2 regions of the Escherichia sp. TC-EC600-tetX4 genome follow, and region 1 is predicted to be linked to the other one. Evidence: predicted binding sites of a transcription regulator. Region 1 holds the regulator's gene; the other holds the start of a gene.

The links. Region 1 encodes ArgR, which controls arginine synthesis, uptake and breakdown. Its sites were predicted from a motif close to ANTGAATAAAAATACANT; they were not measured.
Region 2: argA (amino-acid N-acetyltransferase) is a predicted target of ArgR. The motif match lies at 1,088-1,105, and genes of this name have one in related genera.

Annotation. Positions count from the first base shown of each region.
Region 1 covers NZ_CP079924.1:498,319-506,489, reverse strand. Annotated here, with positions in the region: gene rplM (50S ribosomal protein L13) at 1-148, opposite strand, end outside; gene zapE (cell division protein ZapE) at 367-1,494, opposite strand; gene zapG (Z-ring associated protein ZapG) at 1,688-2,086, shown strand; gene degQ (serine endoprotease DegQ) at 2,240-3,607, shown strand; gene degS (outer membrane-stress sensor serine endopeptidase DegS) at 3,697-4,764, shown strand; gene mdh (malate dehydrogenase) at 4,827-5,765, opposite strand; gene argR (transcriptional regulator ArgR) at 6,200-6,670, shown strand; gene yhcN (peroxide/acid stress response protein YhcN) at 7,035-7,298, shown strand; gene KXD89_RS02390 (barstar family protein) at 7,354-7,626, opposite strand; gene aaeB (p-hydroxybenzoic acid efflux pump subunit AaeB) at 7,718-8,171, opposite strand, start outside.
Region 2 covers NZ_CP079924.1:929,492-937,662, reverse strand. Annotated here, with positions in the region: gene amiC (N-acetylmuramoyl-L-alanine amidase AmiC) at 1-905, opposite strand, end outside; gene argA (amino-acid N-acetyltransferase) at 1,137-2,468, shown strand; gene recD (exodeoxyribonuclease V subunit alpha) at 2,530-4,356, opposite strand; gene recB (exodeoxyribonuclease V subunit beta) at 4,356-7,898, opposite strand; gene ptrA (pitrilysin) at 7,891-8,171, opposite strand, start outside.

The DNA of each region.
Region 1 (8,171 bases):
TATCTACGTGCGGAGTGTATTCCGCTTTGTGCTTACCGCGCAGGCGACGAGCCAGTTCAGTAGCCAGACGGCCCAGAGTTTTACCGGTCGCGTCAACAACATACCAGTCGCGTTTTACGGTTTCTGGTTTAGCTGTAAAAGTTTTCATTAAAAGCTTACCCAATAAATAGTTACACGTTGGTGAACACCCAAACGTCTTCAATTGTTGAGGTTCACACGACAAAGTCCGGCAAACCTACCCCTTCGAATAGCCTATGCCAGCACACAAAAAGTTTTGGGAAAAAAACTTTCTTGTAACGTGGGGTCGCAGGATTATAGAGAAGTCGGGGTCAAAGATCGACCCCTTTTTGTGATTTGTGACAGGTTTTAACCCGCCAAATGCTCGCGCTTCAGATACTCTTCGCTTTGCATCTCTTGCAGACGTGACAGGCAACGCTGGAACTCAAACTTCAGCCGATCGCCCTGATAAATTTCATACAGCGGCACTTCTGCACTCACCACTAATTTGACATGGCGCTCGTAAAACTCATCCACCAGCGCAATAAAGCGCCGCGCTTCGCTCTCCATCAACCGCGTCATAACTGGTACATCAAACAACATGACCGTATGAAAGAGACGTGAGAGCGCAATATAGTCATGCTGACTGCGGGCGTCGACGCACAGCGTAGTAAAAGAGACCGCCAGCGTCTGGTTCTCGACGCCCATTGTTGCTAATGGCCGATGGTTGATTTCTAACGTCGGTGAATTTTCTCGTTTCCCCCCCGCCAGCGCCAACCATAGTTTATCCATTTGCGCCCGGGTTTCATCGTGAAGTGGCGAAAGCCACAGATGCGCCTGAGTGAGTGTACGCAGACGATAATCAACACCAGCGTCCACGTTCATTACATCACAATGCTGTTTAATGGCATCGATTGCAGGCAGAAAACGCGCACGTTGCAGGCCATTTCGATAAAGTTCATCCGGCGGAATATTTGACGTCGCTACCAGGGTAATACCGCGAGCGAACAGGGCTTTCATCAGACCGCCAAGTAGCATGGCATCGGTAATATCAGAAACAAAAAATTCGTCAAAACAGAGCACGTCAGTTTCGGCTTTAAAGCGATCGGCAATAATTTCCAGCGGATCGGTCTGCCCCTGTAAGGCAGTTAGCTCTTCATGCACCCGCAGCATAAAACGGTGAAAGTGCAGGCGCTGTTTCCGCTCTCCCGGCAGGCTTTGATAGAAAAGGTCCATCAGCCAGGTTTTCCCGCGTCCTACACCGCCCCACATATATAAGCCACGCACTGGCGTATGCTTTGTGTCTTCGCGTTTACCCCACAGCTTACCGACCCGCGCCATTAGCCCACTCGTCCTGGGGGCTGGTGGCGTGCTATTGATGAGTTCCTGATAAATAATTTCCAGGCGGCTGACGGCCTCTTTTTGAACGTCGTCGGGTTGATGGCTGCCTTCATTAAGCGCCTTCAGGTATTGCGATGTTGGGGTAACGCTTTGCATGATCTTATTGTTATTCCTTGAATAATCGGTGCGCCGTTGTTCACGGTTGACGAAAAAAAGGCCGTTCTACACTACGCGATATGCAGTCGGGATTCCACTTCTGTGGAATTAACGGTTATAGTGGCATAATCAGCCGCAGGCATGGAGCCTGAAGCCAACACCCTACGGAAACAAAAGACAACGGGAGATGTTCATGACCTGGGAATATGCGCTAATTGGGTTAGTCGTCGGCATCATTATTGGTGCTGTGGCCATGCGTTTTGGTAATCGTAAACTACGCCAGCAACAGGCGTTGCAGTACGAACTGGAAAAGAATAAAGCTGAACTGGACGAGTATCGCGAAGAGCTGGTTAGCCACTTTGCCCGCAGCGCGGAATTACTGGATACCATGGCGCACGACTATCGCCAGCTGTATCAGCACATGGCAAAAAGCTCCAGCAGCCTGCTGCCGGAACTGTCTGCTGAAGCAAACCCGTTCCGTAATCGTCTGGCAGAGTCTGAAGCCAGCAACGATCAGGCACCGGTGCAGATGCCTCGCGACTATTCTGAAGGCGCATCCGGCCTGCTGCGTACTGGCGCGAAGCGCGACTAATTTATTTTTCGGGCGCAGCCATTGCGCCCTCCTCTTCTCTCCCTCCCCGACTATCATTTAATCTGGTGTCTCATTGTTAGCCGTCTGAAAATTCAATAACATCAAACTGTTTTGAATCTCTTTTCTTATCATTCAGGTACGAGAGCAGGAATAATGAAAAAACAAACCCAGCTGTTGAGTGCATTAGCGTTAAGTGTCGGGTTAACTCTCTCGGCGTCATTTCAGGCCGTCGCGTCGATTCCAGGCCAGGTTGCCGATCAGGCCCCTCTCCCCAGTCTGGCTCCAATGCTGGAAAAAGTGCTTCCGGCAGTGGTGAGCGTACGGGTGGAAGGAACGGCCAGTCAGGGACAGAAAATCCCGGAAGAATTCAAAAAGTTTTTTGGTGATGATTTACCGGATCAACCTGCACAACCCTTCGAAGGTTTAGGCTCCGGTGTCATCATCAACGCCAGTAAAGGCTATGTGCTGACCAACAACCATGTGATTAATCAGGCACAGAAAATCAGTATTCAGCTCAATGATGGGCGCGAGTTTGATGCAAAACTGATTGGTAGCGATGACCAGAGCGATATCGCCCTGTTACAAATTCAAAACCCGAGCAAATTAACGCAAATCGCTATTGCCGACTCCGATAAATTGCGCGTCGGTGATTTTGCCGTAGCGGTCGGTAACCCATTTGGCCTTGGGCAAACCGCCACCTCTGGCATTGTTTCCGCATTAGGCCGCAGCGGGTTGAATCTTGAAGGTCTGGAAAACTTTATCCAGACAGATGCTTCCATTAACCGCGGTAACTCCGGCGGTGCACTATTAAACCTTAACGGTGAGTTAATTGGCATCAACACTGCAATCCTTGCGCCTGGCGGCGGGAGCGTCGGGATTGGATTTGCCATCCCCAGTAATATGGCGCGAACACTGGCGCAGCAGCTTATCGACTTTGGTGAAATCAAACGCGGTTTGTTAGGCATCAAAGGCACCGAGATGAGTGCCGATATCGCCAAAGCCTTCAACCTTGACGTGCAGCGTGGCGCGTTTGTCAGCGAAGTGTTGCCAGGTTCTGGCTCGGCAAAAGCGGGCGTCAAAGCGGGCGATATTATTACCAGCCTCAACGGCAAACCGCTGAATAGCTTTGCTGAGTTGCGCTCTCGTATCGCGACCACCGAGCCGGGCACGAAAGTGAAGCTTGGCCTGCTGCGTAACGGCAAACCACTGGAAGTAGAAGTGACGCTCGATACCAGCACCTCTTCGTCGGCCAGCGCTGAAATGATCACGCCAGCGCTGGAAGGTGCAACGTTGAGCGATGGTCAGCTAAAAGATGGCGGCAAAGGTATTAAAATCGATGAAGTTGTCAAAGGAAGCCCAGCTGCTCAGGCTGGCTTGCAAAAAGACGATGTGATCATTGGCGTCAACCGCGATCGGGTGAACTCGATTGCTGAAATGCGTAAAGTGCTGGCGGCAAAACCGGCCATCATCGCCCTGCAAATTGTACGCGGCAATGAAAGCATCTATCTGCTGATGCGTTAATGTCGTAAACCGGGCATCAGGCTTACGTGTGATGTCCGGTTAACTCGTGGTATGCTGCTGCCGTTCCCTTTTTTAATGACGCCTCCATCATGTTTGTGAAGCTCTTACGTTCCGTTGCGATTGGATTAATTGTCGGCGCTATTCTGCTGGTTGCCATGCCTTCGCTGCGCAGCCTTAACCCGCTTTCCACTCCGCAATTTGACAGTACCGATGAGACGCCTGCCAGCTATAATCTGGCGGTTCGCCGCGCCGCGCCAGCGGTGGTTAACGTTTACAACCGTGGTTTGAACACCAACTCTCACAACCAGCTTGAGATCCGCACCCTGGGATCCGGTGTAATCATGGATCAACGCGGTTATATCATCACCAATAAACACGTCATCAACGACGCCGATCAGATCATCGTCGCCTTACAGGATGGACGTGTATTTGAAGCATTGCTGGTGGGATCTGACTCTCTAACCGATCTGGCGGTACTTAAAATTAATGCCACTGGCGGTTTACCTACCATTCCAATTAATGCACGTCGCGTACCGCACATTGGCGACGTAGTACTGGCGATCGGTAACCCGTACAACCTCGGGCAGACCATTACCCAGGGGATTATTAGTGCCACGGGTCGAATCGGTCTGAACCCGACCGGGCGGCAAAACTTCCTCCAAACCGATGCTTCCATTAACCACGGTAACTCTGGCGGCGCGCTGGTGAACTCGCTGGGCGAACTGATGGGCATTAATACGCTGTCGTTTGATAAGAGTAACGATGGCGAAACGCCGGAAGGTATCGGCTTTGCGATTCCTTTCCAGTTAGCAACCAAAATTATGGATAAGCTGATCCGCGATGGTCGCGTGATCCGCGGCTACATTGGTATCGGCGGACGTGAGATCGCACCACTGCACGCGCAGGGCGGTGGTATAGATCAACTGCAAGGGATCGTGGTTAATGAAGTGTCACCTGACGGCCCGGCGGCGAATGCGGGTATTCAGGTCAACGATCTGATTATTTCGGTGGATAACAAACCGGCCATCTCTGCTCTGGAGACGATGGATCAGGTGGCGGAAATTCGCCCTGGTTCGGTGATCCCTGTAGTAGTGATGCGTGATGATAAGCAGTTAACGCTGCAGGTCACCATTCAGGAATATCCGGCAACCAATTAAGTCGTGCGCTCAAAACAAAAAACCGGAGTCTGTGCTCCGGTTTTTTATTATCCGCTAATCAATTACTTATTAACGAACTCTTCGCCCAGGGCGATATCTTTCTTCAGCGTATCCAGCATACCTTCCAGCGCGTTCTGTTCAAATGCGCTCAGGGTACCGATAGATTTACGCTCTTCCACGCCGTTTTTACCCAGCAGCAGCGGTTGAGAGAAGAAACGGGCGTACTGACCGTCGCCTTCAACGTAGGCACATTCGACAACGCCTTGTTCGCCCTGCAGTGCACGAACCAGAGACAGACCAAAACGTGCAGCTGCCTGGCCCATAGACAGGGTTGCAGACCCGCCACCGGCCTTCGCTTCAACCACTTCAGTACCCGCGTTCTGGATGCGTTTGGTCAGATCAGCCACTTCCTGCTCGGTAAAACTAACGCCAGGAACCTGTGACAGCAGCGGCAGAATGGTAACACCAGAGTGACCGCCAATAACCGGCACTTCAACTTCGCCTGGCTGTTTGCCTTTCAGTTCCGCAACAAAGGTGTTGGAACGAATGATATCCAGCGTGGTAACGCCGAACAGTTTGTTTTTGTCATAAACACCGGCTTTTTTCAGCACTTCAGCAGCAATTGCAACTGTGGTGTTAACCGGGTTAGTGATAATACCAATGCACGCTTTCGGGCAGGTTTTCGCAACTTGCTGTACCAGGTTTTTCACGATGCCGGCGTTAACGTTAAACAGGTCGGAACGATCCATACCCGGTTTACGCGCTACGCCTGCAGAGATAAGAACGACATCTGCGCCTTCCAGCGCCGGAGTCGCATCTTCACCAGAAAAACCTTTGATTTTCACAGCAGTAGGGATATGGCTCAGATCGACAGCCACACCGGGAGTCACTGGAGCGATATCATACAGAGAGAGTTCTGAACCTGAAGGCAGTTGGGTTTTTAACAGTAGTGCAAGCGCCTGGCCAATACCGCCAGCAGCGCCGAGGACTGCGACTTTCATCCTAAACTCCTTATTATATTGATAAACTAAGATATGTTGCTCCGCTGCCGCGACCTTAATCCACAAAATTGCCGTTTACAATGACCACATCTCAAGAATGTGTAGTCACGCAAGTTTAGCGTTTATGCATTTAATTGCCGTAATCAGGAACCTAACTTACGTAATTAACAGTCGCTTATGCATTAGCGCAACATTCCAACAGGTGGTGACAATATACCCTACCGTTCAGCCAAAACAACATCAATTTGATAACAATTAATTTACTTTTAAGCAGAATTTGCATGCCGTGACGCAGGCATGTTTCTCAATAACGAAATTTGATAAAATCCCGCTCTTTCATAACATTATTTCAGCCTTCTTCAGGGCTGACTGTTTGCATAAAAATTCATCTGTATGCACAATAATGTTGTATCAACCACCATATCGGGTGACTTATGCGAAGCTCGGCTAAGCAAGAAGAACTAGTTAAAGCATTTAAAGCATTACTTAAAGAAGAGAAATTTAGCTCCCAGGGCGAAATCGTCGCCGCGTTGCAGGAGCAAGGCTTTGACAATATTAATCAGTCTAAAGTCTCGCGGATGTTGACCAAGTTTGGTGCTGTACGTACACGCAATGCCAAAATGGAAATGGTTTACTGCCTGCCAGCTGAACTGGGTGTACCAACCACCTCCAGTCCATTGAAGAATCTGGTGCTGGATATCGACTACAACGATGCAGTTGTCGTGATTCATACCAGCCCTGGCGCGGCGCAGTTAATTGCTCGCCTGCTGGACTCACTGGGCAAAGCAGAAGGTATTCTGGGCACCATCGCTGGCGATGACACCATCTTTACCACCCCTGCTAACGGTTTCACAGTCAAAGACCTGTACGAAGCGATTTTAGAGCTGTTCGACCAGGAGCTTTAATCTCTGCCCCGTCGTTTCTGACGGCGGGGAAAATGTTGCTTATCCCTCTCAACCCCCTGCTTTCCCCTGCGATTAATTTAACGAATAGTGCGTTTTACTGCGACATGTCATTCACACAATGAATACATAAGGTAAAAAAAGCACATTATGCAAAATTCATTATCTAATTGAAAAAACTAGAATTAACGATAAATAACCGTATTTTTAATTCTTTTTTGTTATTAAAATTCACATTTTTAACACTTAGTATCAACTGAAACAGTTAGCGCGGTATTAATTAGCTCAATAATTAGTGTATACTTGATTTTGTGATATGGGTCACGAAACAAAGGCCCAGCTAAAAGATTATGTCGAGGTAAAAATCATGAAAATCAAAACCACTGTTGCTGCATTAAGCGTACTTTCTGTTCTCTCTTTCGGTGCATTCGCTGCCGACTCCATTGATGCTGCACAAGCACAAAATCGTGAAGCAATCGGGACCGTATCCGTAAGTGGTGTGGCGTCTTCGCCAATGGATATGCGTGAAATGCTGAACAAAAAAGCGGAAGAGAAAGGCGCAACGGCCTACCAGATTACTGAAGCTCGTAGCGGTGACACCTGGCACGCTACGGCTGAACTGTACAAATAAACCCTCATCGTCTTGTCCGACGATATTGCCCCCGGTTCGGGGGCTTTTTTTTGCGCTAATGACGAACATTAAAACGCAAATGCCCTTCCAGCTCTTCCTCTGCCTCATCAAACAGCAATATTAACGCGCCAAAACGGCGACGCGTTTTCTCTCCCAGATGAACAAATTCAATCTCAAGTGGTAGCGGCAGGACATCGTTCATTAACACATCCCATAGTGAGTCGAGATCGCGTACCTTATCTTTCGCCAGACCAAAGGTTTGGCTAAAGTCACGATAAAAATCCTCCTGACTCTCAATCTCATCAAAATCAAAGGTATAAATATTCATCTGTTGCCACCGTCACGTTTCGCGGCGAGTTCTGCCGTGCATCGCTAAGTATAGCCATGAAAAAACCGACGCTTTTGGCGTCGGTTTTGACTTAACTATCGGTCAACGCATGTTGATACTTATGGAGCATCCCCGCCAGCCGATTTACCGGTTCCGTCACCTGCGGTGGCGCTTGCCAGATGCGTAGCTTTTCCTGGTAGATTTCCAGTTCTTCCAGCAACTGGCCAAAGTACCGACGACGTTTATCATCGCTACGGGCAGATATCACATGGTCTGCTGTGCGGCGCATTTGTCGGTGAAACGCCGATAAATCCTCGTTAACCGGGATCGGTGCATCACGCAGGCGCTGGTGCGCGATAATCATCGTCAGCGCCAGGCGAAATTTCGGCAAATCCCCTGGGAACTTATTCATCAGCAAAAACAGCTGCTGATAAAGTGCCGGGAGGTGGTTCTCTTTACGACGTGCCACATTGGTAGTCATCGCGGAAACAGCGGCAGAAACAAACTGATTAAGCAGTACACGTCCGGTCCTGTCGCGCGATTTA
Region 2 (8,171 bases), 430 kb from region 1:
GAGGCGTTCTGGGTTTGTGCCAGATATTTTGCCGCAGTACTGGTTGCACCTTTGGTTGAGAGCGCAAACACAGAGGAACCGCTCGGCTGACGACTGGTAAAGGCGTCGGCATGGATAGAGACAAACAGGTCAGCACGCTGTTTCTGGGCTTTTGCTACGCGCACTTGCAATGGAATGAAGATGTCTTCATTGCGCGTCATGTACACCTTCATATTGCCCTCTTTCTCGATCAGAGAGCGCAAACGGCGAGCTATTTGCAATACCACATCTTTTTCGCGCGTTTTGTATTTCCCCACCGCACCGGAGTCTTCGCCACCGTGGCCAGGGTCAAGCATAATGACAATCGGACGATCGCGCCCTGCTTTACCCGGTTGTGGACCACTTTGCGCTGGCGGCACCTGCTTTTCGAGGTCGCCTTTGTTGTAATCCTCCAGCAGCGCCAGCAGCGGGTCCTGCATATCCTGTGCATTGGCCGGATAGAGGTCCATCACCAGACGCTCTTTAAACCCGGCGACCGGCGCAAGGGCAAACAGCTGCGGTTTTACGTTTTGCTTTAATTCAAAAACCATCCGTACGGTTTGCGGGTCAAATTGCCCGACGCGCGCCGACTTGATGAACGGGTCGTCTGCACGAATTTGTGCCGCCATCCCCTTGAGTACCGAGTTCAGGTTTACATCTTCGATATCCACCACCACGCGTTCAGGGTTACTCAACGCGAACTGCTTATATTTCAGCTGACGATTTGATTCCACCGTCACGCGGGTGTAGCTGGACGCAGGCCAGACGCGCACCGCCACGACCTGGCTGACCGCAGCCAGACTGACCTGACTTACGCTCAATAGCCACATGGCACCCGCGCCTTGCAGTAAACGACGACGGCTGATTGCAGTGTTGGATCCTGACATGCCTCTCCCGAGCAAAAGAAATCTAAGCTGTGTAACAAGTAAACGACTAATTTGACCGGAAACTTTAGCGAAAGACGCATAATCTGTCATCTAATAAACGGTAAACATTCTTTTTATATTCACGGCATTACTGATAAAAAAGTCGCTCTCGCATAAAATTTACACTTGCACCCTGCGAAAAAACAGAATAAAAATACACTAATTTCGAATAATCATGCAAAGAGGTGTGCCGTGGTAAAGGAACGTAAAACCGAGTTGGTCGAGGGATTCCGCCATTCGGTTCCCTATATCAATACCCACCGGGGAAAAACGTTTGTCATCATGCTCGGCGGTGAAGCCATTGAGCATGAGAATTTCTCCAGTATCGTTAATGATATCGGGTTGTTGCACAGCCTCGGCATCCGTCTGGTGGTGGTCTATGGCGCACGTCCGCAGATCGACGCAAATCTGGCTGCGCATCACCACGAACCGCTGTATCACAAGAATATACGTGTGACCGACGCCAAAACACTGGAACTGGTGAAGCAGGCTGCGGGAACATTGCAACTGGATATTACTGCTCGCCTGTCGATGAGTCTCAATAACACGCCGCTGCAGGGCGCGCATATCAACGTCGTCAGTGGCAATTTTATTATTGCCCAGCCGCTGGGCGTCGATGACGGCGTGGATTACTGCCATAGCGGGCGTATCCGGCGGATTGATGAAGACGCGATCCATCGTCAACTGGACAGCGGTGCAATAGTGCTAATGGGGCCGGTCGCTGTTTCAGTCACTGGCGAGAGCTTTAACCTGACCTCGGAAGAGATTGCCACTCAACTGGCCATCAAACTGAAAGCTGAAAAGATGATTGGTTTTTGCTCTTCCCAGGGCGTCACTAATGACGACGGTGATATTGTCTCCGAACTTTTCCCTAACGAAGCGCAAGCGCGGGTAGAAGCCCAGGAAGAGAAAGGCGATTACAACTCCGGTACGGTGCGCTTTTTGCGTGGCGCAGTGAAAGCCTGCCGCAGCGGCGTGCGTCGCTGTCATTTAATCAGTTATCAGGAAGATGGCGCGCTGTTGCAAGAGTTGTTCTCACGCGACGGTATCGGTACGCAGATTGTGATGGAAAGCGCCGAGCAGATTCGTCGCGCAACAATCAACGATATTGGCGGTATTCTGGAGTTGATTCGCCCACTGGAGCAGCAAGGTATTCTGGTACGCCGTTCTCGCGAGCAGCTGGAGATGGAAATCGACAAATTCACCATTATTCAGCGCGATAACACGACTATTGCCTGCGCCGCGCTCTATCCGTTCCCGGAAGAGAAGATTGGGGAAATGGCCTGTGTGGCAGTTCACCCGGATTACCGCAGTTCATCAAGGGGTGAAGTTCTGCTGGAACGCATTGCCGCTCAGGCGAAGCAGAGCGGCTTAAGCAAATTGTTTGTGCTGACCACGCGCAGTATTCACTGGTTCCAGGAACGTGGATTTACCCCAGTGGATATTGATTTACTGCCCGAGAGCAAAAAGCAGTTGTACAACTACCAGCGTAAATCCAAAGTGTTGATGGCGGATTTAGGGTAAGCGATGAAAATCGTCGGATGCGACATGCGTAACACTCGTACGTCGCATCCGGCAATTACGTTTATTCCCGTGAACTAAACAACGCCGCCAGACCACTGCGCCGCTCAGTACGAGTGGCGATTGCCGCACTTAATATGCGCTCATCGGCATACAGCGACAGACGGCGACGCGCGCGGGTCACCGCGGTATAAACCAGCTCTCGCGTTACTACCGGCGTGCGTTGGCTCGGCAAAATCAACGCCGCATGGTCGAACTCCGATCCCTGCGATTTATGTACCGTCATCGCCCACGTAGTTTCGTGCTCTGGCAAGCGACTCGGTTGCACAGACTTAATATTGCCGTCCGGCATCGCAAACCAGACGCGCGTCCCCTGCCCGCGATCCAGCGCAATACCGATATCGCCATTAAACAACCCAAGCGCGCTGTCATTACGGGCAATCATCACCGGTCGACCTTCGTACCAACGAGAGTGCGGATGACGATGAATTTTGCGCTTCTGTTGCATAAACTGCTCAATTCGCTCATTCAGTCCAGCCACGCCAAACGGCCCTTCCCGCAGGGCGCACAAAAGCTGGTACTCATTGAACGCCTGAATGATTAAATCCGGCTCGGCACGCGCTTGCAGCAGATCCAGATAACGTCCGTAACCCGCAAGAGCTTCCTCAAGCATCGCAATATAATCTTCGCCGCTCTGTAAAAGCCGTTTTTCGATATCAGTAAAATCCTGCTGAAAAACGGTTTTCACTGCCGTTTTATCACCACGGTTGATCGCCGCAGCTAACTGACCAATGCCAGAATCGCTGCCGAAACGATAGCTTTTTTGCAGCAGGCAGAGACTGTCGCGCAAAGATGCCGCTTCTGTGCCGGTTCCTGCCGGAACGTGAGTCCCCGTCAGGCGGCTTAGCTGCCTGGCACGCTCGGCGGTAAAGCCCGCGTTGGCATAAGCGCAGATATCGCCCAGCACAGCCCCAGCCTCAACCGAGGCCAGTTGATCACGATCGCCGAGAAAGATCACTCGCGCATGATCGGGCAAGGCGTCGATCAGTCTCGACATCATAGGCAGATCGATCATTGACGCTTCATCTACCACCAGCACATCAAGATGCAGCGGGTTACCGGCATGATGACGTAAACGCTGGCTACCCGGCTGCGCGCCCAGCAATCGGTGCAAAGTGCTGGCATCTTCCGGAATGCGTTTCTTTTGTTCATCGGTCAGCGGTAACTGTCGCAAAGCCTTGCCGAGAGATTCGGTTAAGCGCGCGGCAGCTTTACCCGTTGGTGCAGCCAGACGGATACGGCAGCGTTCGCCGTCGGCCATTTGAATTAACGCTGCCAGCAACTTCGCTACGGTGGTCGTTTTACCGGTGCCAGGGCCGCCGGAAATCACCGAGATCCGCCGCGTCAGCGCCACTGCCGCCGCAACTTTTTGCCAGTTAATTTCATCGCTTACTGGAAAAAGTTTGTCCAGGGTTTGCGCCAGTAGAGCTTCATCAACCTCAATGGCATGATTCACTTCGTTGAAAAAGCGTGCCACTGTGCGCTCGTTACACCACATGCGATTCAAATAAAGACGATCGCCACAGAGGATCATCGGCGTGGGTTCATCTCCCCTGCTGACCGCTTGAGAAGCCAGCAAGCATTCTTCCCAATTTTGTAGCTCACCGATTTCACTGACACAGGTCGCCAACAGCGGATGCGACGCCTCGTTATTTTCCAGTCGTGAAAGCGGCAAACAAACGTGTCCCTCTCCGGCATCATGACTTAACAGTGCCGCCGCGAGGGTGACGGCAGGATGTTCATCTCCCGCCACGGTCAGGGCAAATTGCACATCCAGCGGGCGTAGCTGTTTGTGCTCCACAGCTTCCAGTAATTGCTTTTGCAATTTCATTACGCCTCCTCCAGGGTCATACCGGCAAACATCTCATCCATCAGGGCAATCAACCCGGCGTTGGGTCGGGTTGTGTAAATCCCCTGTTGCGGATGTTCTTTATCAACGCCACGCAGGAACAGATAAATAACGCCGCCAAAGTGGTGCTCATAGTCGTAATCAGCAATGCGATGGCGCAGATAACGATGCAGCGCCAGGGTATAAAGCTGATATTGCAGATCATAGCGGTGTGCCTGCATTGCCGCTGCCATAGCCTGTTGGGTGTAAGCCGAACTGTCTTCACCCAACCAGTTGGATTTATAGTCGAGCAGGTAATAACGCCCTTCGTGGCGGAACACCAGGTCGATAAAGCCTTTTAACATGCCACGTACCTGCATGAACTCCAGCGGCGGGCAGCCTGCGGATAGCGGGTCAAACTGGCGGATTAACGTATCAAGCTGACTGGCGATAAGCGGTTCACTAATCGGCAGATAAAACTCCATCTCCACCTGTTTATTGCGGGCGGAAAGTTGACTCAGGCTTACGCCGGTTTCATTGAGAGGTGCCTGGAGGACAGCCGTGATCCACTCGGTCAATACCGGTTCCCACTGCGATTCAAAGCCGCCGAGTTCCAGTTTTTCCCGCACCCAGTTCGGGTCAACCGGCTGGGTAAAATCCAGGTCTTCAAACAAACTGTGCAAGAACGTCCCCGGTGACGCACCGCGCGGAAACTGATGTGGTGTTAACGTCGGTTCTTCAACGACGCTGGCAACGCCTGCAGCATCGACATCCAGCCGAGGCATCAAATCCTGGGCGATACCGTGACCACGCTGTTGCAAACCAGAGTAGCTGGTGACGCGCCAGTTATCGCCGGGCAATCGTTGTAACGTCTTCGCATTCAGCTCTGCTGTAGAAACATCATTAACCTGCCAGGGTTGGTTATCACCAGTTTGTGCCGTTTGCCAGGCAATATCATCATCGCATAACGCTTCAATACAGGTGCGAAGCCCTGCCGCATCTTGCGGTTCCCCTTTTTGCAGCAAACGCCCGAGCGCACTTTGGTGGACGTCGGTGTCACCTTTTTTATCGCCACGACGGCGCACCAGCGGTGCAACGCCGAGACTGCAATGCCAAACCGAACGTGTCAGCGCCACGTAAAGCAAACGCAGATCTTCCGCCAGACGTTCGGCCTCCGCGAGGTCGACGCTTTCTGGCGCAGCATTAAGATCCAGAACTGCCTCAAACGAGTGGCGATCGTGATAAAACGCCTGCTCCTGGACGCGGAAATTGGTGATAAACGGCAGCCAGACCAATGGATATTCCAGCCCTTTCGATTTGTGGATCGTGACAATCTGCACCAGATGTTTATCACTTTCGAGACGCATTTGTTGGCTGGAGGCATTACTGTCTGGCTCGAGGATATGTTGCGATAACCAGCGTACCAGCGCATGTTCACTTTCCAGCTGCGTTCCGGCTTCTTGTAGCAGTTCGCTGATATGCAAGATATCGGTAAGACGCCGCTCACCGCCTGCCGTTGCCAGCAAGTTTTCAGCAATGTTACGCGCCGACATCAGCGCCCGCAGCATCGGCATAACGCCACGTTTGCGCCAGATTTGCCGATAACCATCGAACTCTTCGACTACCACATCCCACGCATGTTCGTCATTGTTCAGCGTTTCGATATCCAGCGCGTTCAGCCCCATCATTGACGTTGCCAGCGCACTACGCAGGGTGTTCTCACGTTCGGGCGTCATCACCGCCTGCAACAACCAAAGCATTTCCTGCGCTTCCAGAGTTTCAAAAACACTGTCGCGGTTCGAAAGGTAAACGGAAGGGATTTCCAGCAACGTTAAGGCATCGCGCACCTGGGCGGCCTCCTGGCGGCTGCGCACCAGCACACTGATGTCCGAAGCACGCACCGGACGCGCGTCGTCGCCGTTCATCAGCAACGCTTCGCCCCGCTGTCCGGCTTGTAGCCAGTCGCGGATTTGCGCAGCACATACCTGCGCCATGGTACTTTGATAATCGCCAACGCCGCAGCTTTCGCCTTCCATCAGCCACATTTTCATCGCAGGCTGTGTTTCACCTTTAAATACAAAACGTAACGCCTGATTTTTCCCGGCTGATTTCACTGGAATAAACGGTATTTCGCGAAACATGAACGCGTCATCAGTCTGGCTGAAAAGCTTATTCACGCTGTTCACCATTCCTGGTGCGGAACGCCAGTTGGTGTCTAAAGTGTAGTGGGCGTGAACTTCGCTACGCGCCTTCATATAAGTGAAGATATCCGCACCCCGGAATGCATATATGGCCTGCTTCGGGTCGCCAATTAGCAACAATGCGGTTTCCGGCTGATGGTGCCAGATACGGCGAAAAATTCGGTACTGCTGGGGGTCGGTATCCTGAAATTCATCGATCATTGCCACCGGGAATCGCGTACGGATCGCCGCTGCCAACACCTCACCGCTTTCGCTACGCAGCGCGGAATCGAGCCGACTTAACATGTCATCAAAACCCAATTCGCCACGGCGGCGTTTTTCACGCGCTACTGTTTCGCGGATCTCAGCCAATGCGCGGGTGATCACCAGATCGCGGATCGACAATGGTTCTGCAAGCAGTTGATCGATCGCCTCAAACAGTGGATGTCGCGGGGTTTCCCCCCCGGCCTTCGTGCGATCTTCTAAGAAACGCTGGGAGAATTTTTCCAGCGACTCCGGCAACTGATAACTGTTTGTCTCTTCTTCTGCCCAGGCGCTGATCTTGTCGATCCATTTAGCCTGATTGCTACGGTTAAACTTGCGTCGATCAATACCAGAAGATTCGATCAGCGCATCCAGTTCACCCACTGCGTCGCGCCACTGCTGTTTTACCGTATCAATACGCGCCACAATTTGCGCGTGACGGGAAGCCAGCGTTTCATCATCGGGCGGCGGTGCTTTGATAACCGGCGCTTCGCCTTGCAGATAACGATTAATATCGCGCAGCAACGCCTGCGGCCCTTTCCAGGTTTCAAAGACGACCTGGGCTATTTCACGCGGCAGCGGGTAGCAGTGGCGACGCCAGAAATCGGCGCAGGCCTGGTAGCGTAGCAGAGACTCATCTTCAATCAGCTGCTGCTCAAACAGCATGCCGGATTCAAAGGCATTCAGGTTGAGCATGCGCTGGCAAAAGCCGTGAATAGTAAAGACTGCCGCTTCATCCATCTGCCGTTCGGCTAACAACAACCACTGCGCGGCTTGCGCTTTATCGTCGATCTCTTCCAGCAGGCGTTCGTACAGTGGATTGTCGGTGGTTTCACGCAGACAGGCGATGCGCAACTCGTGGATATTGCTACGGATACGACCGCGCAATTCTGCCGTGGCAGCCTCGGTAAAGGTGACCACCAGCAGTTCTTCAACGGTCAGCGGGCGGGGAAAGGCGGCGGAACCGCCTAGTCCAAGTAACAGGCGCAAATAGAGCGCCGCAATCGTAAAGGTTTTGCCTGTGCCGGCAGAGGCTTCAATCAGGCGCTCACCCTGTAAGGGCAAGCGCAAAGGATCTAGTGTCTCGGCGACATCACTCATTCTTTTCACTCATCAGGGGCATTGTTTGCTGCAACGCGCTGACGTTCTCCCACACTTTCCAGCCTTCAGGGTGTACATATTCGGCTTTCCCGTTCTGGCTGCCGGAAATCTGCGACAGAATAGCCATGCCTTGCGGCTCGACCACCGCCTGATGGAAGAAATCAGCAAGTTTTTGCGGCGTCAGCAGTTTTATCTGGGCCACGATTTTATCACGCGAATCGAAGCGCATATTGCCGCGATCGAAATCTTTACTTAACTTCGATGCTTCTTCGC